DNA from 2 places in the Rhizobium sp. K33 genome. Region 2 is predicted to be linked to the other one. Evidence: riboswitches for the same ligand, from Rfam matches in the RefSeq annotation. Region 2 holds a riboswitch; the other holds the start of a gene.
What was found. A riboswitch is a leader RNA that binds a small molecule or an ion and turns the genes downstream of it on or off. The one in region 2 is predicted to bind FMN.
Positions count from the first base shown of each region.

Region 1: linked by a shared signal. The riboswitch ahead of M1E12_RS05520 (DMT family transporter) and the one ahead of ribB (3,4-dihydroxy-2-butanone-4-phosphate synthase) in region 2 are both predicted to bind FMN.

Region 1 covers NZ_CP096478.1:1,104,210-1,119,675, reverse strand. Annotated here, with positions in the region: gene M1E12_RS05525 (esterase-like activity of phytase family protein) at 1-1,632, opposite strand, end outside; gene M1E12_RS05520 (DMT family transporter) at 1,731-2,633, opposite strand; FMN riboswitch at 2,770-2,923, opposite strand; gene hupB (DNA-binding protein HupB) at 3,065-3,340, opposite strand; gene lon (endopeptidase La) at 3,547-5,964, opposite strand; gene clpX (ATP-dependent Clp protease ATP-binding subunit ClpX) at 6,413-7,690, opposite strand; gene M1E12_RS05500 (ATP-dependent Clp protease proteolytic subunit) at 7,978-8,613, opposite strand; gene M1E12_RS05495 (GGDEF domain-containing protein) at 8,984-10,228, shown strand; gene M1E12_RS05490 (cytochrome P450) at 10,277-11,521, shown strand; gene M1E12_RS05485 (helix-turn-helix transcriptional regulator) at 11,511-12,494, opposite strand; gene M1E12_RS05480 (glutathione S-transferase family protein) at 12,613-13,269, shown strand; gene M1E12_RS05475 (hypothetical protein) at 13,295-13,531, opposite strand; gene M1E12_RS05470 (cupin domain-containing protein) at 13,633-13,977, opposite strand; gene M1E12_RS05465 (flavodoxin family protein) at 14,082-14,693, opposite strand; gene M1E12_RS05460 (O-acetylhomoserine aminocarboxypropyltransferase) at 14,790-15,466, opposite strand, start outside.
Region 2 covers NZ_CP096478.1:260,046-275,511, forward strand. Annotated here, with positions in the region: gene M1E12_RS01190 (response regulator) at 1-149, shown strand, start outside; gene ribB (3,4-dihydroxy-2-butanone-4-phosphate synthase) at 773-1,411, opposite strand; FMN riboswitch at 1,529-1,673, opposite strand; gene M1E12_RS01200 (SDR family oxidoreductase) at 1,836-2,624, opposite strand; gene M1E12_RS01205 (sugar ABC transporter ATP-binding protein) at 2,642-4,135, opposite strand; gene M1E12_RS01210 (substrate-binding domain-containing protein) at 4,157-5,092, opposite strand; gene M1E12_RS01215 (ABC transporter permease) at 5,211-6,185, opposite strand; gene M1E12_RS01220 (transketolase) at 6,389-7,198, shown strand; gene M1E12_RS01225 (transketolase family protein) at 7,198-8,166, shown strand; gene M1E12_RS01230 (FGGY family carbohydrate kinase) at 8,236-9,702, shown strand; gene M1E12_RS01235 (sugar-binding transcriptional regulator) at 9,726-10,676, shown strand; gene M1E12_RS01240 (SDR family NAD(P)-dependent oxidoreductase) at 10,727-11,512, shown strand; gene M1E12_RS01245 (sensor histidine kinase) at 12,022-14,172, opposite strand; gene M1E12_RS01250 (response regulator transcription factor) at 14,169-14,909, opposite strand; gene M1E12_RS01255 (ABC transporter substrate-binding protein) at 15,124-15,466, shown strand, end outside.

The DNA.
Region 1 (15,466 bases), 840 kb from region 2:
GATCTCGCCCTTGGCGTCAACGTGGTAGAGGCCGTGGCCGACGAGCTTGGCTGCATCGCCTTCCGAGGCGAGCCAGAAGCCGCCTTCGCCGTCGAGCGTGATGCCCTCGATATCGAGCTTCTGGGCAGCAGCACCGCCACGCATGATCGGCAGGGCCGAGGTGATGACAGCGGGCTTCTGCGTCGCGTCGATGGTGAAGATCGACGGCTGCATGGAATAGAAGCTGTCATTGACGGCGTAGAGCGTGCCTGCCTTCTCGGCGTCGCCGACGAGACCGGAGAGAGCACCCCAGCCGATCGGTGCGCCATCGACCATGGCCGACTGGATCATCGGATAGGCCGGTGTGCCTTCAGCGAGCTCATAAAGCATGACGTGCGAACGCGGACCGCCGTCTTCGCCGAGGTCGACTTCGTTGGCGGTGACCAGCAGGTTGCGCGAGGGGATCGCGACGGCACCTTCCGGCGAGACGCCAGACGGCAGAAGCTGGGCCAGTTCAGGCTCGGCACCAGTGTCCTTGTAGACGCCGACAATCGAAGAACGCTCGGACAGAACGAAGAAGTAGTTCTGGTCACCGAAAGCAGCGGCTTCCAGGCCTTCCGGCTCGATGCCCTTGGAGCGCGCGCGCTTGTCGGGGAAGTGACCGATCTGGGCGATGGCCATCTCCAGCGACGGGCCGGATTCGTAGGCGACCTTGCCGGTCTTATCGAAGATCGTGAAGCTGCGCGAACCGCCGTTCCAGTCGCCTTCGTTGGCGATCACGATGCGATTGTCGTCCAGCCATTTTACAGCGTCCGGCTCGCGCGGAACGCCGTCCTTCGTGCCGGTGAACTTCAGAGCGCCGTCCGACTTGGTGTCGATGCCGGCGAGGTCAACCGTTCCTGCGGAGAAGTGCGACTTCACTTCACCCGTCTTGCCGTCGACGATGGCAATGTGGTTGTTCTCCTGCAGCGTGACGGCGATCTCACCGAGGCTGTTGATTGCCACGAATTCGGGCTCCGGATCTTCCGGGGCGACGTCTGCGAGACCTGTCAGCGCCACGCGCTTGATGGTGCCGCAGTCGGCCACACCGTCCGTCAGCGAGACGATGACGAGGTCACCGGCCGGCATCTGCGGCAGAGCGCCGTCGTTGACGTCTTCGTCGCGCTCGTTTTCGATCGCGATGGCAACGAATGAGCCGTCCTTGGCAACAGCAACCGAGTCAGGCTGACCACCGATGTCGCAGGTCGAATCGACGGCCTTGGAGGCGATATCGACAACGGCGAGCTTGCCCGAAGGCGCGGTGAAGCTCTCGGACGTGTTGACGCCGACCAGCACGTTGCCGCCGGCAACGGCAACCGACGTGGGCTCGCCATCCATCATCACCGCGCCAGCGGCCTTGGGGGCCTTGGCGTCGGTGATATCGATGAAGCCGATGCCGCCGAGCGGGCTGTCGGAATAGATGAGCGTATTGCCGTCTTCCGAGGCGGTCACGATCTCGGCAGAGGTCGTGGTGAGCTTCTCCTTGTCGGCCGGCAGATTGGCGGCGACCGGGAATGTGGCGATGCGGTTGAAAACCTGTTCTGCCGCGGCCGGCAGGGCCACGGATGCAAAGAGCGCCGCCGTCAGGGCGACGCGGGAGAGACCATTGGTCATCGGGAAACCTCCAGTATCCGAAAATGGAACAAGAGGGTTCTGGGGCAGTCCGATGACAGTCGGATGACAATGCGGGCTTGAACCCAGTTTTCACCGCTTCACGATGTCGGCGACACTTCCTTGCCGGCTTCGCGCAGCATCAGGAAAAGCGATGCGCCGAGGATCAGGAGCGCCCCCAGCCAGAGGTAGCCGCTTGGCGCGTATCCGAAGACGAGCCAACCGGCAAAGACGTTCAAGGGCAGCTTCAGGTCATCGAAGGGCTGCACGTAGGCTGCATCGGCCGCATTGTAGGCAAGCGTCAGCAGATACTGGCCAAGGGCCGTCAGCAGGCCAGCCGCGAGAAGCAGCCACAGAGCCAACCCCTCCGGCACGGCAAAGCCGCCGGCGAAGGCAAGTCCTGCATTGATCGGCGTCAGCAGCACGAGAAGCCAGACGGTGACGGTTTCCGGTGCCTCGTAATGGGTGAGGTTCTTCATGATCAGCGAAGAGCCGCCCCAGAGGAGCGCCGAGAGCACCGGCAGGAGGGCCGCCAGGGTGAACGTGTCAGACCAGGGCTGGAGGATTAACATCGCACCGACAAAGCCCGTCAGCGTCGCCAGCCAACGGTCGCGGCCGACGGTCTCGCCGAGGAAAAGGCGCGCGCCGATGATGATGAAGAAGGGCGAGGTCATGACCAGCGCGATGGCCTGCCAGATCGGGACGGTGGCCAATCCCGTGACCCAGGCTTGAACGCCGAAGGCTGCGAGCAGGACGCGCAGGATGTGGCGGACGGGATAGGCCGTCTTCATCGCCTTCAGACCAAGGCGAAAGAGCAGCGGCAGAGAGAGGACAAGCGCAAAGCCATATTGCCAGAAGGCAGTCGAGGCCGGCGGGAAGCCAAGCGTCATGGCAAGCCACTGGGTGACGACGTTGAGAGCCGCGAAGGCAATGCCCGCGAGAACCATGAAACCGGCACCGACGACGGCCCGGGAGCGCAGAACAGATACGGAGCTCTGATTCATGTCATATTTCCTTTTCCAAAGGACCAACACAAATCAGGACAGATGAGGACGACGAAAAGCCGTATCCGGACAGATACGGCGCTGCGCAGCAACGCATCCTTCATCCGCGCAGAATGCGGACGGAAGCGCAGCCTGACCTCATTCTCTTTCATCCGGACTTTAACCGTCGGCTCCGGAATTGCACCGGATCTGCTGACCCTGCCCTCCCCTTCGGGAGATCAGGCGCTCGCGGGCTTGGAGTTTCCTCCTCTACCGCCGGTGGGGAATTTCACCCCGCCCTGAGAACGAATGCCGGACAATCCGGCTTAGCAGAAATATGACAGCTGTTGCTGCGGCGCAAGATGGGCAAAAAGAAAGCCCGGCACAGAGACCGGGCTCACCAGGGTGTCAGCTGACCATCGGCACCGAAGGGTGGCGACGGTCACGACGGATCAGCTGTTGACAGCGTCCTTCAGGCCCTTGCCGGCCGTGAACTTCGGAACGTTGCGAGCCGGAATGTCGACTTCAGCGCCGGTGGACGGGTTGCGGCCCTTGGAGGCTTCGCGACGGGCGACGGTAAAGGCGCCAAAGCCAGCGAGACGAATGTCGCCGCCGTTCTTCAGTTCAGCCTGGACCGTTTCAAAAACGGCATCAACGGCAGAGGCGGCGTCAGCCTTGGTGAGGCCAGCCTTCTCGGCGACCGCGGATACGAGTTCGTTCTTGTTCATGTTTCCACCCTTTCTGATTGGTATGAAACGACTCAAATGATTAAGTCGGGCGGAGAATACGAAAGCTTCTGCCCTTCGCAACTCAAAAGCACCCGAAAGCCCCGGAAAACAAGCCTTTTGAGCGGCTGTTCACAAAAAAGGCTGGCAAAAATGCCAGCCTTTTCGTCTGTTTTGCGCCTTTATGGCTCACTTATGGCAGAATTGCCTCAGTGAGCGACCGTTGCGCCGCTTTCGTCGGCCCCTTCGACAACGCCGATGGCCGGCGTTTCAACGGTTCCGTCCCACTCGATCGGCTCGGGAACACGGACCAGAGCGTGGCGGATGACCTCGCCCATGCGGGACACGGGCACGATCTCCATGTTGTTCTTCACGTTGTCCGGAATGTCCGCCAGATCCTTGGCATTCTCTTCCGGGATCAGAACCTTCTTGATGCCACCACGGAGCGCTGCGAGCAGCTTTTCCTTCAGACCGCCGATCGGAAGCACCCGACCGCGCAGCGTCACCTCGCCTGTCATCGCGATGTCCTTCGAGACCGGGATACCGGTCATGATGGATACGATGGCGGTTGCCATGGCGATACCTGCAGACGGGCCATCCTTGGGCGTTGCGCCTTCCGGCACGTGCACGTGGATGTCCGACTTATCAAAGCGCGGGGGCTCGACCCCGAAATCGACGGCGCGCGAGCGGACATAAGATGCCGCTGCCGAAATCGATTCCTTCATGACGTCCTTCAGGTTACCGGTGACCGTCATGCGGCCCTTGCCGGGCATCATGACGCCTTCGATCGTCAGGAGCTCGCCACCGACTTCCGTCCAGGCCAGACCCGTGACAACGCCGACCTGGTCCTCGCCCTCGGCTTCGCCATGGCGGAAGCGCGGGATGCCGAGATAGTCGGAGATGTTCTTCTCCGTGACTTCGACCGACTTGACCTTGCCCTTGATGATCTCGGTGACGGCCTTACGGGCGAGCTTCATCAGCTCACGTTCGAAGGAGCGAACACCGGCTTCGCGGGTGTATTGCTGGATGACCGCCAGGATCGCCTTGTCGGATACGGAGAACTCCTCCGGACGCAGGGCATGTTCCTTGATGGCCTTGGGCAGCAGGTGCCGCTTGGCGATCTCGAGCTTTTCATCCTCGGTGTAGCCGGCGATCCGGATGATCTCCATGCGGTCCATCAGCGGACCCGGGATGTTCAGCGTGTTGGCGGTCGTCACGAACATGACGTTCGACAGGTCATATTCCACTTCGAGATAGTGGTCCATGAAGGTCGAGTTCTGTTCCGGATCGAGCACCTCGAGCAGAGCCGAAGACGGGTCGCCGCGGAAGTCCATGCCCATCTTGTCGATCTCGTCGAGCAGGAAGAGCGGGTTGGACTTCTTGGCCTTCTTCATCGACTGCACGATCTTGCCGGGCATCGAGCCGATATAGGTGCGGCGGTGACCGCGGATCTCGGCTTCGTCACGGACGCCACCGAGCGCCATGCGCACATATTCGCGGCCGGTCGCCTTGGCGATCGACTTGGCGAGCGAAGTCTTGCCGACGCCCGGAGGGCCGACGAGGCAAAGGATCGGACCTTTGAGCTTCGTCGCACGCGCCTGAACGGCGAGATATTCGACGATGCGCTCCTTGACCTTATCGAGACCGAAGTGATCCTCGTCCAGAACCTTCTCGGCAGCGTTGAGGTCGATCTTGACCTTGGACTTCTTGCCCCAGGGCAGACCGAGCAGCCAGTCGAGATAGTTGCGCACGACGGTGGCTTCCGCCGACATCGGGCTCATGTGACGCAGCTTCTTCAGCTCCGCATCGGCCTTTTCCTTGGCTTCCTTGGAAAGCTTGGTCTTGGCGATGCGCTCTTCCAGTTCGGCCATCTCGTCACGGCCGTCTTCGCCGTCACCGAGTTCCTTCTGGATCGCCTTCATCTGTTCGTTGAGGTAGTACTCGCGCTGGGTCTTCTCCATCTGGCGCTTGACGCGCGAGCGGATGCGCTTCTCGACCTGCAGAACCGAGATCTCGCCTTCCATGAAGCCGAGCGCCTTTTCAAGGCGCGTCTTGACGCTCACCGTTTCCAGCATTTCCTGCTTTTCGGTGATCTTTATGGAGAGGTGCGAGGCAACTGTATCGGCGAGCTTCGAGTAGTCCTCGATCTGGCTTGCGGCGCCAACGACCTCGGGAGAGATCTTCTTGTTCAGCTTGACGTAGTTCTCGAACTCCGAGACCACCGAGCGAGACAAAGCCTCAATCTCGACGGCGTCTTCTGCGGGTTCGACGAGGACGCGGGCCTTGGCTTCGTAATAATCTTCGCGGCCGGTATAGCTTTCGACCTTCGCGCGGGCGCGGCCTTCGATAAGCACCTTCACGGTACCATCGGGCAGCTTCAGGAGCTGCAGGACGTTGGCCACGGTGCCGACGTCGTAGATGGCATCCGGAGCCGGGTCGTCATCGCTCGCATTGATCTGCGTGGCCAGCATGATCTGCTTGTCCGAGCCCATCACCTCTTCCAGAGCGCGAATGGACTTCTCGCGGCCGACGAACAGCGGGACGATCATGTGCGGAAACACCACGATGTCGCGCAGAGGAAGCACCGGATAGGTGTTCACCTCGTTTGCAGCTGACGTATTCGTCATTTCACTTCCTTTCAAACGTCCCGCGGAAACCGGGACTCCATGCCGACCCAAAAGAGGCGTCAGGCATATTTTACGTTCCTCCAACAAGTGGAGTGGCGTTCCCGCCAATTCAAGCCTCGCGCCCGCGCCGCACCCGAATCTGTGACATCAGCATGACAGACACTCTCAGCTTTCACACTAGGGTGCGGACCTGATGCGAAGCATGCGCGTCACTTCGTCGCCCGGCCGGCGGATGTTGATGCATGATCTGATCGGGGACGCGGATACGCGGTGACGGCAACGCAGCACACAGGCGTTCACTCTCGCTTCTGTTCTAGCCCAATCAGCAGGCCTTTCAACAGAGCATACGGTAAATCTGGTGCTTTGGTCGGGGAAAACCACAGCCAGCCCAAAAAGAAAGAGCCCGCCTTTGTCGGGCGGGCTCTCAATGCTTCTTCTGCGGTCAGGATCAGGCCGAGGCGTTGGCCTTTTCTTCCTGGCGATCCGCATAGATGTAGAGCGGACGCGAGCTGCCGTTGACGACGTCGTCGGAGATGACGACTTCGCGAACGCCTTCGAGCTCCGGCAGTTCGAACATCGTGTCGAGCAGGATCTTTTCCATGATCGAACGCAGGCCACGCGCACCGGTCTTGCGGGTGATGGCCTTGCGGGCGATCTCGCGCAGAGCGTCCTCGTGGAAGGTCAGTTCGACGTCTTCCATCTCGAACAGGCGCTGGTACTGCTTGACGAGCGCGTTCTTCGGCTCCGACAGGATCTGGATCAGCGCATCCTCATCGAGGTCTTCGAGCGTTGCCAGAACCGGCAGACGACCGATGAATTCCGGGATGAGGCCGAACTTGACCAGATCTTCCGGCTCGAGTTCGCGCAGGACTTCGCCAACGCGGCGATCGTCTTCTGCCTTGACGGTCGCACCGAAGCCGATCGAGGTCTTCTCGCCACGCGCGGAGATGATCTTGTCGAGGCCGGCAAAGGCGCCGCCGCAGATGAACAGGATGTTCGTCGTGTCGACCTGCAGGAATTCCTGCTGCGGATGCTTGCGGCCACCCTGCGGCGGAACGGAAGCAACCGTGCCTTCCATGATCTTCAGCAGTGCCTGCTGGACGCCCTCGCCCGATACGTCGCGGGTGATCGAGGGATTGTCCGACTTGCGGGAGATCTTGTCGACTTCGTCGATGTAGACGATGCCGCGCTGGGCGCGCTCGACATTGTAGTCGGCCGCCTGGAGCAGCTTCAGGATGATGTTTTCGACGTCTTCACCAACGTAACCGGCTTCGGTCAGCGTCGTGGCATCCGCCATGGTGAAGGGAACGTCGATGATGCGGGCGAGCGTCTGGGCAAGATAGGTCTTGCCGCAGCCGGTCGGGCCGACGAGCATGATGTTCGACTTCGCCAGTTCGACGTCGCCGCCCTTGGAGGCGTGCGACAGGCGCTTGTAGTGGTTGTGTACGGCCACCGACAGGATCTTCTTCGCCTGCTTCTGGCCGATCACGTATTCGTCGAGGATCTTAATGATGTCCTGCGGCGTGGGAACGCCGTCACGCGACTTGACCATCGAAGACTTGTTCTCTTCGCGGATGATGTCCATGCAGAGTTCGACGCATTCATCGCAGATGAACACCGTCGGTCCGGCAATCAGCTTGCGGACCTCGTGCTGGCTCTTGCCGCAGAAGGAACAATAAAGGGTATTCTTGGAGTCACCGCCGTTGCTTCCGCTGACCTTGCTCATGTCTTTATCCTTCCAGCACGCCGCGCCACCGCAGTCACGGCAGGGCGGTCACTCACACTGATAAGCTTCCACCGCCGCCTTTGGTGAAAACCTCTTTCCGATCCGGAGCTACTAGCCGACCCGACCTTGTCGGAGCGGCGGCAACGAAAACTCCCGTTCTCGGCAGACTATGTCACAAAGATTCAACATAGCCTTAATCCTAGTATTAGCGCTTTTGCGCCGAGTTTAAACCCCGGCGCCCATCACGTCTGCCGGCATCTTGGGGATGCCGGCCAACTCGGCCCGGATCAAGCCGATGGTGCAGCGCCTTCGATCTCGGCGCGCGAGGTGAGGATACGGTCGATCAGACCCCATTCCTTTGCCTCGCTCGATTCCATGAAGTGGTCACGATCCAGCGTGTTTTCCACTTCGTCATAGGTCCGGCCCGTGTGCTTGACATAGACCTCGTTCAGGCGACGCTTCATCTTAATAATGTCACGAGCGTGGCGCTCGATGTCGGAAGCCTGGCCCTGGAAGCCGCCGGATGGCTGGTGCACCATGATCCGGGAGTTCGGGGTGGCGAAGCGCATGCCCTTTTCGCCAGCGGCGAGCAGCAGCGAGCCCATCGAGGCTGCCTGACCGATGCACAGCGTCGAGACGGCCGGACGAATGAACTGCATGGTGTCGTAGATCGCCATGCCGGAGGTGACGACACCGCCCGGCGAATTGATGTAGATGGCAATTTCCTTCTTCGGGTTTTCCGCCTCGAGGAAGAGCAACTGCGCGCAGACGAGCGAGGCCATCGTATCCTCGACCGGGCCCGTCAGGAAGATGATCCGCTCCTTCAGCAGTCGGGAGAAGATATCGTAGGAGCGCTCGCCACGATTGGTCTGTTCGACGACCATCGGCACCAGAGCGAGAGCGGTATCAACGGGATTTGTCATGTCGGTCCTTTTCAGCCTCTCCCCGGCACGTCCGTGGCGGGAATCACACAAAATCTGTCAACCCCTACATAGAGTGTCCGCACCCCGACATTCAAGACACGAGGACGGGATATCCTTAATGGTCGGAACACGGGTCGGACAGCGCCAAGGCCGGGGAGATCGGGCATTTCTCGGCAAGGGGCGTCGCGCGGCACCCATCCATACACAAGATGATGCTAACATGGTGAAATTTCGGTAATCGGCCCGCGATGCCTCTGATTGCAGGGTGGCCTGGATGGCCGTTTGTGGCCCTTCCATCCTAGGGACTGGTTAACCACTCTCAGCCATTGTCCCGGGGATATTCTTAGACATTATTTCAGGACTGCGGATCGTGATCGACGTGAAGACTGCGTTTCTGCTCTGGGTTATCCAGGCCGGAACGCTGGCGATTCTGCTGATTGCCATATGGCTGCATGCCCGCGACCAGCGCCATTTCCTCTGGTTCGGCCTCGGGTTCGGCCTGCAGGCCATAGGTCTGGGCATGGTCGGCCTCAGGGACCAGATCCCCGACGTCCTCTCCATTCATGCCGGCAACATCCTCTCGCTTCTCGGCTTCATCTGCTGGGGTCAGGCGCTTTGCGCCTTCGACGACCGTCGGGCGCCTGCCTATGTCGCCCTGCCTGCCCTCATCTGGGTGGCGGGCAATGCTGTGCCTGCCTTCACTGCCGAGATCGGCTACCGGATGGCGATCTACAATGTCGCGGCAGCGGCGGGGCTAGCGGCACTCGGGGTGATCGTCCTGACGGGCACCTTCTCGACCCGGCGGTATCGCGTGATGCTCGCGACCGTCTGGTTTCTGCAGGCTGGCGCCTGTCTCGTCTTCGCCTATATAGCCACGCGTATCATGCCGCGGAGCTTTACCGAGATGACCCTCGCCGTCGCCGTCAGCATCGTTGGGCTCATTGCCTTCATCACGGCCATGACGCTGATCGCCAAGATGATGATGGATCGCTCGGAGGAACGGCTCCAGGCGCTGGTGCGCGCTGATCCGCTGACCGGCGCACTCAACCGGCGCGGTTTCTCGGATGCGTTTCAAGGGCTCGTCGATTCCGCGCCTTCTGCCGGGCTCGCCATGATCATATTCGATCTCGACCACTTCAAGCAGATCAACGATCGGCACGGGCATCAGGTCGGCGATCGGGTGCTTCTCGAATTTTCGGCGACCTGCAAGGCGCATCTGCCGCAACGGGCCGCCTTCGGTCGAACGGGCGGCGAAGAATTCGCCGCCGTGCTTGCGGTCAATGAACCGAAGGATGCAGCGCTTTTTGCGGAAACGGTCCGGATGGCCTTTGCCGAGCGAGCGATCGATGCAGAGACCCAGCGCATCCACGTCACGACCAGCGTCGGCATTGCGGTCGCGCCACTGGCCAACGCCGATCTCGAGAGCATGATGGCGCAGGCGGACACGGCTCTCTATGCCGCCAAGGCGGGAGGCCGCAACCGCACATCCGTGAATGCCAACGGCAAGGTCGTGACCGTTCCGCCCGCTCGGAGCGACAATCTCGATGCCCAGGCGGATCGGCAGGTGGCGATCCTCAAGCGCATCGCAGCGGTCGGGAACAATCTCCACGACTGATGCGGCCCCTCCCCTTGCGGAACGGTGTCGAGGGGATAAACAGAGGGCATGACACAGACATCTTTCCTCTCCATCGATCCCGTCACCCGCCGCGTCTGTCTCGACGCCCGCGACCCGGCCTTCTACACCGATCCGAACAAGACATATGCTGCCTTGCATGCGAGCTGTCCAACCTTCTACTGGGAGGAGCAGAAGCAGTGGTTCTTCACCGGTTATGACCATGTGAATGCGCTTCTGCGCGATCGCCGCTTCGGCCGGCAGATCCTGCATATCGCGACGCGCGAAGAGCTCGGCATGCCGGAGCCTGCGGCGCATACCCGCCACTTCGACAAGGCCGAGGAGCACTCGCTGCTCGAAATCGAGCCGCCGGAGCACACGCGTCTTCGCACCCTCGTCAACCGCGCCTTCGTCTCCCGCCATGTCGAGAAGATGACGCCGGAGATCACGGAACTGGCCAACCGGCTGATCGACGACTTCGAGAAAGACGGCAAGACGGAGCTCCTGTCGACCTTCGCTGACATCATCCCGGTGACGATGATCGCCCGGATGATCGGCATTCCCGAAGAGATGGGCCCGCAGCTCCTGAAATGGAGCCACGACTATGTCGGCATGTACATGTTCAAGCGCAGCCGCGCCGATGAGGAGGCCGCCGACCGCTCGGCCAAGGAGTTTGCTGACTACGTGCGGCAGGTGATTGCCGAGCGTCGGGCCGAGCCGCGCGACGATCTCCTGAGCCACATGATCCATACCGAGCACAAGGGCCAGTTCCTCACCGAGGACGAGCTGATCTCGACGACCATCGTGCTGCTCAATGCCGGGCACGAGGCGACCGTGCATCAGATCGGCAATTCGGTGCGGGTCATCCTCGATAGCGGGATCGATCCGGTGACGCTCTTCACCGACGAGAAGACGACCGAGCGGACGGTCGAGGAGACCCTTCGCATCTGCGCGCCGGTGCATATCTTCCAGCGCTGGTGCCTGGAGCCCTGCGACATCGATGGCGTCAGCTTCAAGCGCGGCGACAAGGTGAGCCTCATTCTCGCGGCCGCCAATCTCGATCCGCAGAAGTTTCCCGAACCGCTCGAATTCAAGCCTTCGCGTGATGAGGGCGCCAATCTTTCCTTCGGCGCCGGCATTCACTTCTGCATCGGGGCACCGCTCGCCCGGCTCGAGCTCAACATCGTCCTGCCCCTGCTCTTCCAGCGGTTGCCGGGGCTGAAGATCGCCGAGACGCCCCGCGTGAAGGACGTCTATCACTTCCACGGGCTGGAGCGGCTCGACCTTACATGGTGACTGCCGGCGGGCCGGCGTAGCGCTCCGTCAGAGCGTGCGCGGCCCGGCGCATGGCTTCTCTCAGTTCCGGCGGATCGAGAACCTCGACCTCGATGCCGAGCTTCAGGAACTCGGACACCGCCATGCGCTCATGCGCTACGGGAAGGCTTGCGGTGCGCCAGCCGAGAGCATCAGGCTCACCGAGCAGTTCGAGATTGGCGCGCACATAGGGCGGCGCCATATGTTCGATCTCCTTGAGGCCCCAGGGAGAGAGGCGGATCATTGCCCGGTTCGGATAAAGCTCCAGCTCGAGCCGGCGGGTGTTCTCGCTCCAGTAGGCGGCAAGGTCGAAGTCGCGCGGCCAGTCGAAGCGCTCTTCGGTCACGATCAGGTCCAGGACGCGCGAGATGCGATAGGTACGCGGCGTGCCGTCGACCCGGGCGACGAGATACCAGGCCCCGCCCTTCATCACGATGCCGAGCGGGTCTGCGAGCCGGTTCTTCTCCGCCTTCCAAGACCGGTAGCGCATGCGGATACGCTTCGAATTCCAGACAGCATCGGCAATGGCCTGCAGATAGACCGGCTGCTCACCCTCGGCGAGCCAGGCAGGCGCATCGAGATGAAACTTCGACTGCATGCGCCGGGCGCTTTCCCGCAGATCCTCGGGCAAAGCCGCGGTCAGCTTCTTCTGCGCGCCGGCCATGAGGGAACCGAGGCCGAGGTCGGCAGCCGCACCGGGGATGCCCGACAGGAACATGGCTTCGGCCTCAGCCGGCGTGAGGCCATTCAGGCGAACCCGATAGCCGTCCAAGAGCCGGTAGCCGCCATCGGATCCGCGCTCGCTATAGACGGGGATGCCGGACAGCGAAAGCGCATCGATGTCGCGATAGATCGTTCTGACCGATACGTCGTTTTCATCGGCAAGAGCCTCCGCCGTTACTAGGCCCTTGGCCTGAAGGGTGGTCAGTATGTTGATCAGCCGGCTCGCACGCATGGAGAAAAAATCCTCTTTCCCGCATCATGCTAAACCAACCTGACACAATCTGACAGGTATGGTGGCGCATTCTCTCCCCATCGCCTTGAGGCGCCACTCATTTCAAAGGGAGACTTCGATGACCAAGGACCTGCCGATCACCCTCTTCTACTCGCCCCAGACCCGTGCCACCGGCGCACGGGTGCTGCTGGAGGAGCTTGACGTGCCCTATGATTTGCATGTGCTGAACATGAAGACGGGCGAGCAGCGCCAGCCGGCCTATCTCGCGATCAATCCGCTCGGCAAGGTGCCGGCCGTGCGTGTCGGCGAAACGCTGATCACGGAACAGGGCGCGATCTATCTTTATCTCGCGGATCTCTTTCCCGAAGCGGGTCTTGCCCCGGCGCTGACCGACCCGGATCGTGGCGCCTATGTCCGCTGGCTGTTCATCTACGGCAGCTGCTTCGAGCCGGCCGTTGTGGACCGCTATCTGAAGCGCGAGCCGGGTTCGATGAACGAGACGCCCTATGCGAGCTATGAGGCGCTCATCGATCTGCTCGAGGAGACGCTGAAGACGGGCCCTTATCTGCTCGGCGAGCGTTTCACAGCCGCGGACCTCCTGTGGGGCATCGCCCTGCGCTGGACGACGATGTTCGGGCTGGTCGAGGCTCGCCCTGCTTTCCAGGCCTATATGGACCGCATCGGCAGCCGCGCGAGCATCCAGAAAGTCTCGGCCGAGGATGCGATGATGGTCGCCGAGCATGAGGCGGCAGCGGCGCGTTTGAAAACGGGCTGATCACTTCCTCGTCCGGCGCAATCGCTCAAATCCAACTCCGGCTATCCGGAGCGCCGCAGCCATAGGGCGGGACACTCTCCGGAAAAGACTGTTGCAGCCGATCGCATCCCCATTTGCGGAGACCATGCGGAAGACGGCTGTTGATCTCGATCCCGACTTCGTCATAGGGGCTGCTGGTATTGCTGACATAGGCGTACCAGCGGCCACCGACGATAACAAAAAGCCCGACGATGACGATGAGGGCAAAGCGAAAAATGGTCATTCAGGTAATCCGGCACTGTAATCTTGAGGCGGCGTCCTAGCCTGATCTGTGCTGGACAGTCAGTGATCTGCCGCACATGCGAGGCCGAGGATAGCCGCAGACTAGAGCCGGATGACGTAATCCTTGCGAGTCGTTTCAAGGACTTCCCAGGTTCCCTTGAAGCCGGGTCTGAGGATCAGGCGGTCGCCGGCCTTCAGATGGATCGGGTCACCGCCATCTTCGGTCACGACAGAGTGGCCTTCGAGAATGTGGAAATACTCCCATTCGTCGTAGACGATCCGCCACTTGCCCGGCGTCGACTGCCAGATGCCGGCATAGACGCCGCCTTCTGCCTCTTCCAGGTTCCAGGTGGTGAAACGCGGGTCGCCTGAGATGAGGCGGTCCGGTGCGGGCGCGCCCTCTTCCGGGGTGACGGTCGACGGATCGAAAGCGAGGGCGGCAGACATGGCGGGCTCCTGAGCGAAGACTAATGCGGCAGCGGGCCGGGCATCCTCGGATGCCGGCCCGTCAGTCTTGCCTCAAGCCGCGCGCAAAATCCACGCGGCCGGTCTCATTTCTGCGGCGGATAGGGGTTGTCTACCAGGAGGCGGGCCAGATGCACCGTGTTGCGGGCCACCATGCCGACGGTTGTCGTCACCTTTTCCGGCACCGGATCGAGATCCTTGAAGTCGGTGCTGCCCATCGCTTCTCCGACCCAGTAGGCGACCGCATTCGAGGCAATGGTAAAGCCGACATCGTTCAGGGCCTGGTAGAGTTCGGCCGAGACATGGTGCGCGCCATCTTCGTTGCCAACGACCGCGACAGCAGCGACCTTGCCATAGGAGACCATGCGCCCCTGATCGTCGGTCTCGGACAGAAAGGCATCCATCCGCTCGAGCGCGCGTTTGCAGACGCTCGACGGCTGGCCGAGCCAGATGGGCGTACCCACGACGAGAATGTCGGCGGCGAGGATCTTTTCGCGGATGGCAGGCCATGCGTCGCCGGGGCCCTCGTCTGACGTCACGCCTGGACGAATGTCGTGATCGGCAAGCCGGACGGTTTCAGTCTCCACCTCCTCCTTGCCCATGGCAGCGGCGATCAGGCTCAACATGCGGTCGGTGGAGGATGGCTCGGCGGTGCTGCCCTTCAGCGTGGCGTTCAAGGCAATGGCCTTCAGCTTCATTGGAAATCTCCTTCCTTCGGGATGAGAGAAGTCCAACAGCAAAGCCCGGCCGCGGTTCCGCGGAGCCACGACCGGGCTAACAGAGGTCACGCGTAATCAGGCGAGTGACAGCGCCTGTTCGAGATCCGCGATGATGTCTTCCGCGTCTTCGATGCCGATGGACAGACGCACAACATCGGGTCCCGCACCGGCTGCGATCTGCTGCTCTTCGGATAGCTGCGCATGGGTCGTCGACGCCGGGTGGATGATGAGCGAACGGGTGTCGCCGATATTGGCGAGATGCGAGAAGAGCTTCAAGCCACCGACCAGCGCCTTGCCGGCTTCGAGACCGCCCTTGATGCCGAAGGTGAAGACAGATCCGGCGCCTTTCGGCGAGTAACGCTTCTGCAGCGCATTGTTCGGATCGTCGGCGAGGCCCGCATAGTTCACCCAGGCGACCTTAGGATGGCTCTTCAGCCAGGTCGCCACCTTCATGGCGTTATCGCAGTGGCGCTGCATTCTGAGCGGCAGGGTTTCGATGCCGGTCAGAAGGAGGAAGGCGTTCATCGGGGCGATGGCGGGACCAAGGTCGCGCAGGCCGAGAACGCGGGCTGCAATGGCGAAGGCAAAGTTGCCGAAGGTCTGGTGGAGAACGACGCCGTTGTATTCCGGGCGTGGCTCCGAGAGCATCGGATATTTGCCCGGCTTGGCCGACCAGTCGAAGGTGCCGCCGTCGACGATGATGCCACCCATGGAATTGCCATGGCCGCCGAGGAACTTGGTGGCGGAATGCA
Region 2 (15,466 bases):
CCGTCTGGGGGCCCGCCCACGGCGACGACCTGCATTATCTGCGCGTCTTCATCGGCCAGCTCCGCCAGAAGATCGAACGCGATCCGACCCAGCCCCGGATCGTGCGGACGGAACCAAGTGTAGGGTATCGGATGGCGGAGCAGGAGTAAAACCTGCTACCGGGTCCCCAGCCAATTTTCTTCGAGACCCGTTTCAGCACGACGGATGCCCTGGCGAATAGCAGCCAGAATTGCTCAAGTTGTTGAGAAGGCGTCGCTTTTTTCTGTAAGAAATAGTCGCTGATTTTCGATGACAAACGCACCGAAAATGGCCCGCCTGGAGAACCTGGATTCTCACATGATTTCAGAGGCTTAACAAAATCGCCTTTGATTTCCTTTTGTTTTTCCGTCGCGAGCGACCGTGGATGCCATCTTTGTGCCCTGGCTTTGGGCCGACGTCAACATGGCGGGAGAGCGGCAATTATTTCCGCATCGAAGCGCCGATCTGGATGTAAGCCATCTCCTGATCGCGGTGCAGTGATAGCTTCCGATTAAGTCTCTGCGTGTCGCACGAGTTGAGCATTCCTGAACGTTGGGCGCTGATGATGGAACGTGCACCTTTATCGCGTTGCTAGCCAAAGGATCGGAACGCCAATGAGAGAAGCCGCCAAAGCACTTTTATCGCTTTGGCGGCTCATGTTGTCGTTTGCTAAGCGGTGTCCTGGCCAGGAGCTAGTCCTTTTCCGAGCTCAGACATAGTGAGCAAATGCTTCTTCTAACCGATGGGACGTCCTTTAAGCAGCAACGGCGGGCTGAGATGCGTCTCTACTGACCGCCCTGTAACGGATCAGGTCCTCGATCGAAATCAGCGGGAGACTGTGCAGCTTGCAGAACTCGATCAGATCCGGCAGTCGTGCCATGGTGCCGTCGTCGTTGGCGACCTCACAGATCACGCCCGACGGTTTGGCCCCGATAAGCCGCGCGAGATCGACCGCGGCTTCAGTATGCCCTGCGCGACCCAACACACCTTCCGGATGGGCACGCAGCGGGAAGATATGCCCTGGCCGCGCGAAGTCTTCGGGCTTGGTTGCGTCATTTATCAGCGCCCGGACTGTCGCGGCTCGATCTGCCGCGGAGATCCCGGTGGTTGTCCCGTGGATATAGTCCACCGACACGGTGAAGGCCGTCTTGAGGTACTCGGTGTTGTTCGGGACCATCAGGGGGATGTCGAGCGCATCCAGCCTTTCGCCTTCCATAGCGACGCATACAAGCCCGCGGGCATGCTTCATCATGAAAGCGATGGTCTCCGGAGTCACATAGTCGGAAGCGACGATGATGTCGCCTTCGTTTTCCCGATCCTCGTCATCAACGACGACGACCATTCCCCCGCGCGCGAGGGTCTCCAATGCGTCTTCAATTTTCGAAAGTGTCATTCCAGTGCCTTTCAAGGGTAACCGCGTGAGCGGCCAAAACACGACCTTTCGGTCGCCATTCCATCCCTTGGGCGAACACAGCACGCACGCCTCCCCGACATGGGAAGTCGCAATAGCCGATGCTCTCTTTCATCCGGACTCTAACCGTCGGCTCCGGCATCGCACCGGATCTGCTGCCTTTCACCGAGGTGAAAGCGCTCGCGGGCTCCCGGCAAAGCCGGATACCGCCGGTGGGGAATTACACCCCGCCCCGAGAACATCGTTAAGGTAGGGGAGAAACTACCGGATTTTCAAGGGGAAACTGAGCATTCGCAATAAATTCGGGGGCAGATGTCGCAACAGCCTCAGCCGAAGTCGCGAAACAGAAAAAGCACGGTGCGCAGGGCACCGTGCAGGCTTGGGAGGCCTTTGTATGAGGTGATGATTACCAGCAGCAGAATCCGCCATCGACCAGAACATCGACGCCGGTGACGAAGCTCGAAGCACTCGAAAGCAGGAAAACAGCGGGCCCAACCATCTCGTCAACGCTGGCCATCCGCTGCATCGGCGTCTGTTCTTCGAAGAGTTTCGTCTGGTGCACCATCTCGGGGCGGGTGTTCATCGGTGTTGCCGTGTAGCCGGGGCTGATCGTGTTGACCCGGATACCGCGCCCCACCCATTCCATCGCCATTGACTTGGACATGTGGATGACGCCGGCCTTGGAAGCATTGTAGTGGCACTGGTTGAGCCCGCGATTGACGATGACGCCCGACATGGACGCGATGTTGACGATCGATCCGCGTCCGTTCTTCAGCATGGCACGGGCTTCCGCCTGGCAGGACAGGAAGACGCCCTTCAGGTTGATATCCATCATGGTCTGAAACTGCGATTCTTCCATCTCTTCGGCCGGATTGGCATTGGCGATGCCTGCTGCATTGACGGCAAGCGTCAGCGGGCCGAGTTCGGCCTCCGTCCGGGAGACGGCCTCGTTCAAGGAGGCGGATTGTGTCACGTCCGCCGCGATTTCGATGCTACGCCGGCCTGCGGCTTTGACATGGCGCGCCGTCGTCGCCAGCCCGTCATCGGTGCGGCGATCGAGAAGCGCAACATCTGCGCCGCATTGAGCGAGGCCGATCGCAATTCGCTGGCCGATGCCGCTGCCGGCCCCCGTCACAAATGCGACATTGCCCAAGAGATCGAAGAGTTTCGGGGCGTTCAAAGTCATGTCCGACATGGTATTTCTCCTGCAGTTCAGATCGTGGCCAGTTCCATCACCGACACGTCATTGGCTTCCGCGCGGTCGAGAATGCCCGCTTGTTTTCCCTGAGCCATTACCATGATCCGATTAGAGACTCCGAGAACCTCTTCCAGATCCGAGCTGACCACGATGACGGCGATGCCCTGGCGAGCGAGTTCCATGATGGTGTCGTAGATCGATGAGCGGGCGCCGACGTCAATGCCTCGCGTCGGCTCATCAAGGACAACAACCCTAGGATTTCTAGCCAGCCACTTGGCAAGAACCACCTTCTGCTGGTTGCCGCCCGAAAGCTCGCCTGCATTCTGCTCGCCGCGACCCTTAACGCCGAACTTCTTGATGTAGCCGTTGGCGAATTGACTCAGCCGCTTTGAGGTTATCCAGCCGGACTTAGAGACCGCGTCGAAATTGGCGTAGCCGATGTTTTCGGTAATGGAGTGTTCGAGAACGAGACCCTGGAGCTTCCGGTCTTCTGGAACGAGGACGACACCATTGCGGATCGCGTCGCTGGGGGATCGCGGAGTGATCACCGCGCCGTCGAGCACCACGTCCCCGGTCGCGATCGGGTCCGCCCCCGTGATCGCGCGAACGAGTTCGGTCCGGCCCGCACCCACCAGACCTGCAATCCCAAAGACTTCGCCGCGCTTCACCGTAAAGTTTATGTTGCCGAACGTGCCCGATGGAGAGGACAGGCCGCGCACTTCGAGCATGACGTCGTCGGACGGAACAGGCACCGGGGGGAACATGCGATCCAGCGAGCGGCCAACCATGGCCTCTACAATGGTGCGTACTGGGACGTCACCTCTGCCAAATTCCTCCACCTTTGCTCCGTCACGCATGACCACGATGCGGTCAGCAATCTGACGAATTTCTTCAAGTCTGTGGGAGATATAGATGATGCCAACGCCGTCAGCCTTCAGGCGCTCGATCTGGCGGAACAGGAGTTGTGTTTCCTCGCCTCCGAGTGCTGCTGTGGGTTCGTCGAGAATGAGCAGGCGAGCGTTCAGCGTCAGCGCCTTGGCGATTTCGATCAACTGCTGCTTGGCGGTGGACAGGCCCTCCACAAGGCGCCGGGGCGATACGTCGAGACCCAGCCTCTGAAGGCCCGCATGGGCACGCTCTTCCATAGCCTGACGGTCGATGCGCCCGCCCTTGGTCAGGTAGCTGCCAACGAAGACATTTTCGGCGATCGATAGTTGCGGCAGGAGTTTCAGCTCCTGATGGATCATGCCGACACCCGCATCCATGGCAGCGCGAGGCGTGGCTGGCGCATAAGGCGCGCCAAACCACGACATGGAGCCGGTTGTAGGCTGAACGGCGCCGGAAATGATCTTAGAGAGGGTCGATTTCCCAGCGCCGTTTTCACCGAGCAGCGCCACGACTTCACCCGCTCTCACATCAAGATCGATGCCGTGCAGGACCTCAAGTGATCCGTAGACCTTGCGGATCTGCCGGAGCGAGAGGATGGGAGGGAGGTCATTGGCAGTCATGGCGCTGTCTTCCGGTCGTGATTAGGGGTGCTCGGCGACGAACTTCGCGGCATTCTCCGGAGTTGTCAGGAAGCCCGGAAGGAGTTGTTCCGCCGGCAGAGTTTCGCCTGCAGCAAGCTTGATGGCGCTGTCGACCGCGAGGCGGCCGATGCCGCGAACCTGCTGTGTTGCGGTGGCATCGAAGCCGCCTTCAGCAAGGATCGGCAGGGCCGTAGTGTCACCGTCGAAGCCACCCACGTAAACGCGCTGCGACACGCCAGAGACCTTGACTGCTTGTGCGGCACCGAGAGCCAGACCGTCAGCCTGTGCGAAGATCAGCGAGACGTCCGGATGGGCCTGCAGCAGGTTCTGGCCAATGTTGAGACCTTCGGCCTGTGACCACTGCTCGCTCCACTGCTGAGCCACCAGCTCGACACCCGAATTCTCCTCGATCGCCTTCATGCAGCCCTTTGTGCGCTCGACTTCAGGGGTGGTGCCCTTCTGGCCGTGAATCATGATCATCTTGCCCTGGCCGCCAGCGAGACCAATGATGTGCTTGCAGACTTCATAAGCCGAAGTCGCGTTGTCGGTGGCGATGAAGGTGTCGCCGGGGGCGCCGTCAGCATTGCGGTCGACATTCACGACAGGGATGCCGGCTTCCTTGGCAAGACGGGTCGGGACCGCTGCAGCGGCTGCACCCGCGGGAATGTAGATGAAGGCGTCGATATCCTGTGTCAGCAGGTCCTGTACCTGGCTGACCTGCGTCGCGCTGTCATTCTTGGCATCGACGGTGATAACCTCGATGCCCTTCTCCTTGGCATAGGCTTCGACGCCAATCTTGATCTGGTTGAAGTAGTCGGCCTGCAGGTTGGACACGGCGAGCCCGATCTTCTTGACCTCTTCGGCGGAAGCGCCGAGCGGGTTGAGAGCCGTTGTCGCCAGTGCTGCGGCAGCGAAAAGCATGGTCTTGAGTTTCATGGTAGATCTCCTCCGTTGTTTCGGCACCCCGCTACCATCGCAGGACCGAAGGTTTGCCCGGCTTTCGCCTGGCGGTGAACTGGCGGGCTATCCGCCAAACTGATGTCTGTCCGAAGCGTCACTTCCTCTTGATGGCTTCGGCTGCGACAGCAAGTGCGATGACAACGCCGATAACGACGGCCTGCGTGAAGGGCGAGACACCGAGAAGGTTCAAGCCATTGCGCAGCACGCCGATGATCAAGACGCCGATGATTGTTCCAAGAATGCCGCCCTTGCCGCCGCTGAGGCTCGTTCCGCCGATAACGACGGCCGCGATTGTGTCCAGCTCATAGGAAACGCCGGCAGTCGGTTGGACCGAGTCCAGGCGCATGGCCAGAACCACGCCCGCCAGACCAGCAAGCAGGCCGGACACGACATAGACGCCGATCGTGTAGAGGTTGACATTGATGCCGGCGAGGCGGGCGACTTCCTGGTTGCCACCGATCGCGTAGAGTGAACGTCCGCCGGACGTGTAGCGCAGATAGAGCCAGCCGAGCACGAAGACGACCAGCATGACCGCAACAGTTAAAGTCAGGAATCCGCCGTACCGCGTGTAGGCGAGCAAGCTGAACCAAGAGGGAAAGCCGACGATCTGCTGACCGTCAGTGATCATGTTGGCCAATCCGCGTGCCACCGACATCATCGCCAGCGTGGCGATGAAGGCGGGCACCCCGAGCGCAGTGATCAAGATGCCAGAGACCGCTCCTGTGGCGGCGGCGACGCCAAGGGCAAGAAGGATGCCGACAGGCAGGGGAAGCCCAACCTGGTTGGCTAGGTAACCCATAACCATCATCGTCAGTGCGAGTACCGACCCAACGGCCAGATCGATGCCGCCGATCAGGATGACCATCGTCATGCCGACCGCCATGATGCCGAGCACCGTCACCTGATCGAGGATGTTCAGCAGGTTGCGTGCCGACATGAATTTGTCGGTGGCAAACGAAAGGAAGATGCAAAGCAGGATCAAACCGACCAATGGGCCGGTCGTACCCCTCAGTGCCGCCATGGCACTCGCTCCAGCGCCGCGCTCTTGGTCTGTCGCTGATATCGACATCCATGCCTCCCGTTCTGCTCCAGCAACTTCATGCCGGTATAATTATTCATTGCTGTGTGTAAATTCGTAGCGTAGGCCTTTGGCTGCTGTCAACTGCTCCAATGACTCAGTTGAGCAAATTTAATTTCCCTGATCCCGCTTGACAGAAAACCATCTGGTGCAATTATATGAGCAACAGTATATTTATTCACAACGAGGTTTCCATGCAGCCGAATGATCTTGACCGCATCGCAAGGCAGATCCGCCTTCGCGATCTCCAGGCGGTCTACGAAGCGGGCGCTGGCCATATCGGTGGCGAGATGTCGGCAATCGACATCCTTACGGCGCTGTATTTTCAGGTCCTTAGGGTCTGGCCGGATCAGCCAAGGCATCCTGAGCGCGATCGTTTCGTGCTGTCCAAGGGGCATGTCGCGCTGGCATTTTACGTGACGCTTGCGAAGCGTGGCTTCTTCCCCGAGGAGGAGATTTCAACATTCCTCAAGCCACATTCGCGTCTCAATGGGCATCCCAATTGCAACAAGGTGCCTGGCGTTGAAACCAATACCGGACCCCTTGGCCATGGCCTGCCGGTCGCAGTGGGTATGGCGAAGGCAGCCAAGTTGACCGGCGCTGCTTATCGCACCTACGTCCTGACTGGTGACGGCGAGATGCAGGAAGGCTCTAACTGGGAAGCCATTTCCTCGGCCGCCCAGTTCGGTCTCGACAACTTGACCCTGATCATCGACCACAACCGTTTTCAGCAGGGTGCGGCCTTGAGCGACACCAATAACATGGCGCCCTTTGGCTCCAAGCTTCAGGCTTTCGGCTGGGATGTTACGGAGATCAACGGCAACGCCATGTCAGAAATCGTGCCGGCGCTGCAGCACCGCTCTGATCGTCCACACTGCATTGTCGCTCACACGAATAAGGGCCACGGCATTTCCTTCATGCAGGACCGCGTTGATTGGCACCACAAGGTGCCGAACGCCGAACAATACAAAATCGCTCTCGCCGAGCTCTCGGAGGTGCTATGATGAACGCCGTGACCATGACCGAAAAACTGCATGACTGCCGCGATGCCTTCGTCTCAGTGCTTGAGCGTCTTGGTGCTGAGAACTCTAAGGTCGTTGCTGTCTGTAATGATTCCGTTGGCTCCTCCAAGCTCGGTGGCTTCAAGTCGAAATGGCCCGAACGGCTGGTGAATGTCGGCATTGCCGAGCAGAATATGGTCGGCGTCGGTGCTGGCCTCGCCAATGGCGGCCTGTTGCCCTTTGTCTGTGGAGCCTCCTGCTTCTTGACTGGGCGCTCGCTAGAGCAGGTTAAAGCCGACATTGCCTACTCGAATGCCAATGTGAAGCTCGTCGGTATTTCCTCGGGCATGGCCTATGGCGAACTTGGGCCGACGCACCACTCCATCGAGGATTTTGCCTGGATGCGGGTGCTGCCGAACTTGCCAGTCATCGCACCCTGCGACTCGATCGAGACGGCGGCAGCGGTCGAGTGGGCGGCGCGCTATGAAGGCCCGGTATTCCTGCGTCTGTCGCGCGTCGGCGTGCCGGATCTCCTTCCACAGGGCCATGTCTTCGAGCCTGGCAAGGCCAATCTCCTGCGCGACGGTGACGCCGTCACATTGATTGCCAACGGCACCTTGACCCATCGTGCCATGAAGGCAGCCACGATTCTCGCTTCCCGCGGCATCGAGGCACGCGTGCTCAACATGGCGACCGTTCGCCCGATCGATGTGGACAGCATTGTTTCGGCGGCTCGCGAAACCGGCGCCATTCTGACGGCCGAAGAACATTCGGTCTACGGTGGCCTTGGATCCGCGATTGCGGAAGTCGTTGTTGCTGAAGCTCCGGTGCCGATGAAGATCCTGGGGGTCCCTGGTATTTTTGCGCCGACGGGATCGGCGGAGTTCCTGCTCGATGAATTCGGCATGGCGCCTGAGGCCATGGCGAATGCTGCCGAAGAGCTGCTGGCGCGCAAGCGCAACCGCAGCTAACGGCTATTCTCCCGAGGATGTCGCCGCATGATGCACGGCGGCATCTGACCGCATCCGGAGCTCGACATGATCACCGCCATTCTCGCTATCGACCAAGGGACCACCAACTCCAAGGCCGTACTCGTCTCGAGCGATGGCGTCATCTTGGCGCGCGGGTCCTCGCCGGTCGGCATTTCGCATCCGCAGCCCGGCTGGGTGGAGCAGGACGCCAACCGTGTGTGGACTTCGGTGCTGGAAGCGATTGCGGTCTGCCTCATCGATGCGCCTCCGGTGTCCATCGCCGGGATTGCCATCTCCAACCAGCGCGAGTCCGTGACCATCTGGGACGGTGAGACCGGTGAACCGCTCGGGCCGGTCGTTAGCTGGCAGTGCCGCCGCAGTGCACCGGTCTGTGCCGAGCTCAACGCCGCCGGTCATTCCGCCCGGGTCGAGTCACTTACCGGTCTGCCCATCGATCCGATGTTTCCCGGACCAAAGATGAAATGGCTCCTTGATCGCGCACCTGAAGGCAGGAAGCTCTGCCTCGGCACGATCGACTCCTGGCTTATCCACCGCTTCACTGGCGGAAAAGTGCATGCCTGTGACGCCTCCAACGCCGCGCGCAGCCAGCTTCTTGACCTGAAGGAAATGGACTGGAGCGATGAGCTTTGCACCCTGTTCGGCGTGCCCAAAGCCTATCTGCCGCAAGTTCGCGATAGCGCCTCGCACTTCGGCGAGACCCTTGGCGTCTCGGGTCTGCCGAATGGCATTCCGGTGGCGGCCGCTATTGGTGACAGCCATGCCGCCCTCTTCGGACATGGAGCCTTCGAACCTGGTGACGGAAAGGTCACTTTCGGCACTGGCTCCTCGATCATGACGACCTTGCCGCATTTCATCGCGCCGCAGAACGGCATCACCACGACCATTGCCTGGTCACTCGGCGGAACGCCCACCTATGCCTTCGAGGGCAATATTCTGGTTTCGGCCGCCTCGCTACCGTGGATGGTGGAAATCCTCGGTCTCCCCGATGTCCAGGCGCTGGTCGATCTTGCGAAAACCGCTGAGCCGGAGGGACCGGGCTTCGTGCCGGCCTTTGTTGGTCTCGGCGCGCCCCATTGGCAAGCCGATGCACGTGCCTTGTTTTCCGGGATCACGTTCAACACGACCCGTGCGCAGATGGCGCGTGCCGTCACCGACTCCATCAGTTTTCAGGTCCACGACGTCTTCAAGGCTATGGTGGCGCAGTCTCCGGCACCGCTGGGCCGGCTGTTCGTGGATGGTGGGCCCAGCAAAAATACCTTCCTGATGCAATGCGTGGCCGATACGCTTGTCCATCCGGTCATCCAATGCGATGCCGCTGAAGCCTCCGCGCTTGGTGCCGCCTATCTTGCCGGCCTGAGCCTGGGTCTTTGGGACAATCTCGAGGCAATCAAGGCCTTGCCGCGCAAGACAATGACACTCGACGCAAGAAATAGCGACTTCAGCAGGCGCCTGCTGGTCTGGGAAGATGCAATCTTCCGCTCGACCGTTACACCGACTTCATCTATGGGTGAATAAAAATTCACCCATCGGAGGGGTTCATGGGACGTCTCAACGAGCTTCGACTTATTGCCCGAGTCGCACAGATGTATCACGCCGAAGGCAAGCGGCAGGCCGAGATTGCCGAGATCATGCATATGTCTCAGGCGACCGTTTCCCGCATGTTGAAGCGCGCGGAGATGGAAGGGATCGTCAGAACGACGATCATTCCCCCGCCCGGGACCTTTGCCGAGCTGGAAATGGCGCTGCGTGATCGTTACGGCCTGACAGAAGCGATCGTCATCGACTGCTCGGAAGACCGTGATGGTGCGATTATGGCCCGCATAGGCGAGGCGGCTGCGCACTTCGTCGAAGTGACCCTGCAGCAGGATGAAATCATTGGCGTGTCCAGTTGGAGCCAGACCATACTTCGCATGGTTGACAACATTCATCCGCTGAAGACGGGGCGCGCGAAATACATCGTTCAGATCTTGGGCGGCATGGGCGAGGCCTCGGTTCAGACGCATGCCACCCAGCTTACTGCAAGGCTTGCAAAGCTCACCGGCGGTGAGCCGCGCCTGCTGCTTGTCCAGGGCATCACCTCGTCCCGGGAGGCAAAGCTGGTGATGCTGGCTGACCCGGTCGTGCGTGGCACGATGGACCTGTTCGGCCGTCTGACGCTCGCCATCATCGGTATCGGCGCCGTCGAGCCGTCCGAGCTGCTGGCCCGCTCCGGCAACGTCTTCTCCCGCCAGGAGATGGCGATGCTGCACGACGCGGGAGCGGTCGGTGAAATCTCGTTCCGCTTTTACGACCGAGACGGCAAGCCGGTCGAGACCCCGCTCAACGAGCGGGTCATAGGCATTTCGCTTGAGGACCTGCGTAAGGCCGACAGAGTGATGGCGCTTGCCGGGGGAGAATCGAAGACTGAGGCAATCGCTGGTGCCCTTAGGATGGGCATCATCGACGTCCTCGTTACGGACAAATTCACAGCGGCCCGTTTGACGGCCTGACCCGTTTCTGGCGGATTGTCGGATCGGCTGCATCAAGGAGGAGTAGGACTATGCAGCGTTTTTCCGGCCAAACCGTCTTCGTGACCGGTGGCAACAAGGGTATTGGGCTCGGTATTGCTCGCCGCTTTGCCGAAGAAGGCGCAAAGATCGCCATTGCAGCGATCGAGCCTGAAACGGTTGACGCCGCCCGACGGCTTGCCGAAGAGACCGGCGCCGGAACACTCGGCCTGCAACTCGACGTCACCGACGCCTACGCCGTGCGCGCGGCCTATGCCGAAGTGGAAGGGCGCCTCGGACCTATGAGCATCTCGGTCCAGAATGCCGGTGTAATCACTATCGCCAAGGTCGAGGATCTGAGCGAGCGCGAGTGGGACCTTAATCTCGACGTCAACACCAAGGGCGTTTTCCTCTGTTGCCAGGAGGCGGTGGCCCGCTTCCGCGCCAGTGGCACGAAAGGACGCTTGATCAACACGGCATCCGGTCAGGCACGTCAGGGCTTCATCTACACCCCCCACTATGCCGCCTCGAAGTTCGGCGTGGTCGGTCTGACCCAGAGCCTTGCTAAGGAACTGGCCAGAGAAGGCATCACTGTGAATGCCATTTGTCCTGGCATTATCCACACCGAGATGTGGGATTATAATGATCGGGTCTGGGGCAAGATGCTGGGCGACTACGGCCCCGGCGAACTGATGGCTGAATGGGTCGAAGGCATCCCGATGGGCCGCGCTGGAACACCCGCCGAAGTCGGCGCGCTCGTGGCGTTTCTTGCATCGTCCGATGCAGCATACATCACGGGACAGACAATCAACGTGGACGGCGGGTTGATTATGTCGTGAACTAGAAATGCGGCTGCGGGAAAGTGACGTACGAGCATGTTCAGTGGAGTTGAGGTAGAGGAATTGCTGAAGCAATGAAAGGATGCGATGTGTCTTTGATAAGCCACACTGAGGCGGTGCTCTACGAACGAGTTCATTACATCTTCTGGTCCCCAGCCAACTTTAGGAGGCCTGCTTGAAGCACGACGGATGGCCAGAAGAACAGCAGCCGGAATTGCTTAAGCTGTTGAGAAGGCGTCGCTTTTTTCTGTAAGAAACAGCCGCCGAATTTACGCGGAAAACCGGCCTAAAATGGCCCGCCTGGAGAACCTGGATTCTCACATGATTTCAAAGGCTTAACAAAACAGCCTTTGATTTCCTTTTGTTTTTCTGTCGCGAGCGACCGTGGATGTCATCTTTGTGCCCTGGCTTTGGGCCGACGTCAACGTGGCGGGAGAGCGGCAATTATTTCCGCCATTGGTTATCTAGGTTTCGCTGATGCTCGGCTGAAGGGGCAGGGCTATAGGCCTTCATTGGGTAGATCGGACCCGCTCGTGTTCAGCCCGCCACGGCGTTGCATTCGGCCTCGATGGAAGGAAACAAAGCTCCACGCGTGTGCCTTCCCCTAAGCGAGAGGTGATTCTGATTTCGCCCCCAGACTGGCGGACGAACCCATAGACCATCGCGAGCCCGAGGCCCGAGCCTCCGGTTTTCGAGCGTGTTGTAAAGTAGGGTTCCATCGCCTGATCGAGGACTTCAGGTGACATGCCCACACCCTGATCGATCACCGCAAGGGTCACCGTGTCTGCCTCCCCCCGCGCCTCCACGCGCACCACTCCGCCGTCCGGCATGGCCGCAGATGCGTTGAGGCAGAGGTTGAGTATCGATTGCTCCAGCAGCGCAGGATCAAGGCTGACGGTTGGCAGATTGGCTGCGAGCTCCAGCTCCAGACGATTGCGGGCGCCAATCGCCATTTCGAGAACATCAGCCATCCCTTGAAGGATCGTGGCGATGTCTATCGAGGCGGGACGTATCTGCTGCTGGCTACCGACGGATAACATGCTGGAGGCGAGTGCGCGCCCTCGTTCAGCGGCCTTTCGTATGCGCCCGAGGTGGCGCTTCTGCCGTTCGGTGAAGCCAGGTTCGCGCTCCAGCAGGCCAAGACTACCGGTAATGATGCCGATCATATTGCCGACCTCGTGGCTCACCTGGTGCGTCATACGCATTACCACATCAAGGCGCTGAGCGCGGGCGGCTTCCATCTCCTGGCGATCCATGGCGGTCACGTCACGGGCGAGGAGGACCACGCCGCCGTCCGGTTGCCTTGATGCAGAGATCTCCACCACCTGGTCGTCGAGAAATCGGTGCCGAAGTACCTGACGCTCAACAAGCGAGCCACGCTCGTTTTCGGCCGGCATGAGCAGGGGATCAATCTCCGGGACCGTTCCAACGAACCGGCGCAGCGACATTTTTCGCGACGATCCCGTTTGTCGCATCAGTTCGATGATGCGACGGTTCATGGTGATCGGTCGGCCTGTCGGATCGAAGAGGGCAATGCCTTCGTTCATCGTCCTGAAGGTCGATCGGATCGTACGCGCGGCCGCTTCCGCTGTGCGTCTGAGGCGCGACACGCGGTCGACGCTCTCCTTGAAGGCGCGGAAGGCGTCGAGCAACCGGATCAGTTCCGTTTCAGTCCCTGCATAAACGGGTGGCCCCACATTTTCCTCTCCGCGCGCCAGCGCATTCATGCCGCGCGATAGGTCACCGATCCCGTGAGAAACGCGCATGACCGAGCGGATGGACAGAATGGCCAGGATGACGACAGCAAAGGATGCAAGCACGATCATGACGAGCAACTGGCGCAACGCGCTCGAGGTGGCTTCGAGGTTCTGGTTAAGCGCACTGGCAACGAGTGCGCTCTGGGTTTCGGTTGCATGCGAGAGGTCACGCGAGACGATGTGCAGGCGTGAGACGGACGCGCGGATGGTGAACATCTCAAGCAGGTAAAGCGTCTGTGCCTCGAAGATTCGTCGATATGGTTCGAGCTGTTCGGGGGAGATGCGCAGGTTGGGAGCAGGCACCAACATCCGGGCGGTCGTTTCGGCAACGAAGCGCCGTTGGAGTTCGCCGAGCTGAAAGAGGCTGTCCGATGTTGATGCGGATTGTGCAATACCGTTCAGACGCTGCCGAAGATCCTGATCCTGGATTGTGCGGGCAGTAGCTATTTCCCCAAGCGCCACGGCTGCTTCGGCCTTCTGCTCCTGGGCGGCATCTGCATTGGCTGCGAGGGCCAGCGTCTGCGCTTCGATATCTTCAAGGAGTTCGATGATCCGGCGCGCACCAGCGCCTTGCCCAGGCGCACTTGGCTGATCCGGTGCGATTGTGTCCAGCAGTGTCTCTACCTGCGCGACCACCGCACGGCTTTCGCTCGAAACACGATAGGGCGAGGTGGCATTCATCAGGAATGGTGCGCTCGAAACAAGGTCGGAAACTTGCCTCGAAACCAGTGATGCCTTGGCAAGGCTCGAGAAGGCCTGCACGCTGTAGGCCGACATTTCGCTGCGCGCCCTCTGCAGGCCATAGATGGCGACGGTCGACAGCAGGAGAACCGAGACGCAAATGAAGGCAATTGCAAAGGGCAGTCTAAAAGCGATGGAGGAGAGGAAGGCGCGGTTGATCAAGGCAGGGATCCAGCGTCGTCAGTGTGCAAGACATACCCCCTGCCGCGCCGCGTCTGGATATGGCATGGGAGGTCCGGGTTCCGCTCGATCTTGCGCCTGAGACGCAGCACCAGAACATCGACGTTGCGATCAACGAAACGATCGGAGTCGGCACCCATTCGGTCGAGAATCTGGGCGCGGCTCACGGGCGTGTTCGGTGTCTCGGCGAGGATCTCCAGCAAAGCGAACTCTGCTGCCGTCAGCGTTCTGGTTGGATCGGCGAGGCAGACTGCTCTGCGTTGCCCGAGATCAAAGGCCCATTCACCAAGCCTGAGGGCGGCTGGCGGTTGATCGCGATCACTTTCCCTGTCCTGGCGTAGTTGAGGATGGGTGCGCCGGAGAACCGCCTTGATCCGTGCGGTCAGTTCGTTCGGTTCGAACGGCTTCACGACATAGTCGTCCGCTGCGGTCTCCAGTCCCAGAACCCGATCGGTCGCACTGCCCGCTGCAGTCACCATGACTATGCCGACATCGGTTTGAGCCCTCAAGCGCTGCGCAAAGGCCCGGCCGGAGAGCCCAGGCAGATTGTGGTCCACCAGGACAAGCTGAACCGTCTCGTGTTGCAATCGCTCTTGTGCGGCTTCGGCGGATGGTGCCGTTATCGGTATCCAACCCTCTGCCTCCACCAGATCACAAATAAGCTCCGCCATATCCGGATCGTCCTCAACGATCAGAATTTTCACCTTCTGGTTCAACACGTTGCAGTCCTCCCATCTGCATCATAACCGTCACATAGGAAAACGCCAAAGACTTGCTGGTTATCGGCAGACGACACAATTGTAACATTTGAAATCTCTGCAATGCGTGACGATGCCGTCCTGAAAGAACGGTAACCATTCTCCGGGTTGCCAGCCCGGAGTGATACGGACATGTTTCACTCATTGGAACGGGGAGGTTTCAAGGGAGGACGAGGTGAAGTTATTGACCGCCATCGGCGCCGGGGTACTTGTGACCTTCGCTGCGGCCACGGGTTCCCGGGCAGCCGACACGCTGAACATTCTCTGCGGTGTTGACGAGGTCTGGTGCGCCGTCATGGAAAAGACCTACGAGGCGAGGACCGGGCGTGCCATCAACATGCCGCGGATGAGCACTGGCGAAATACTCGATCGTGTGCGGGCTGAGAAAGATGCGTCGACGGTCGATGTCTGGTGGGGCGGGACTGGCGTCACGCATCTGCAGGCCGCCTATGAAGGGTTGCTCGAACCCTATCGTCCCCAACAGGAAGCAGACCTTCTGCCCTGGGCTCGGAACTTCT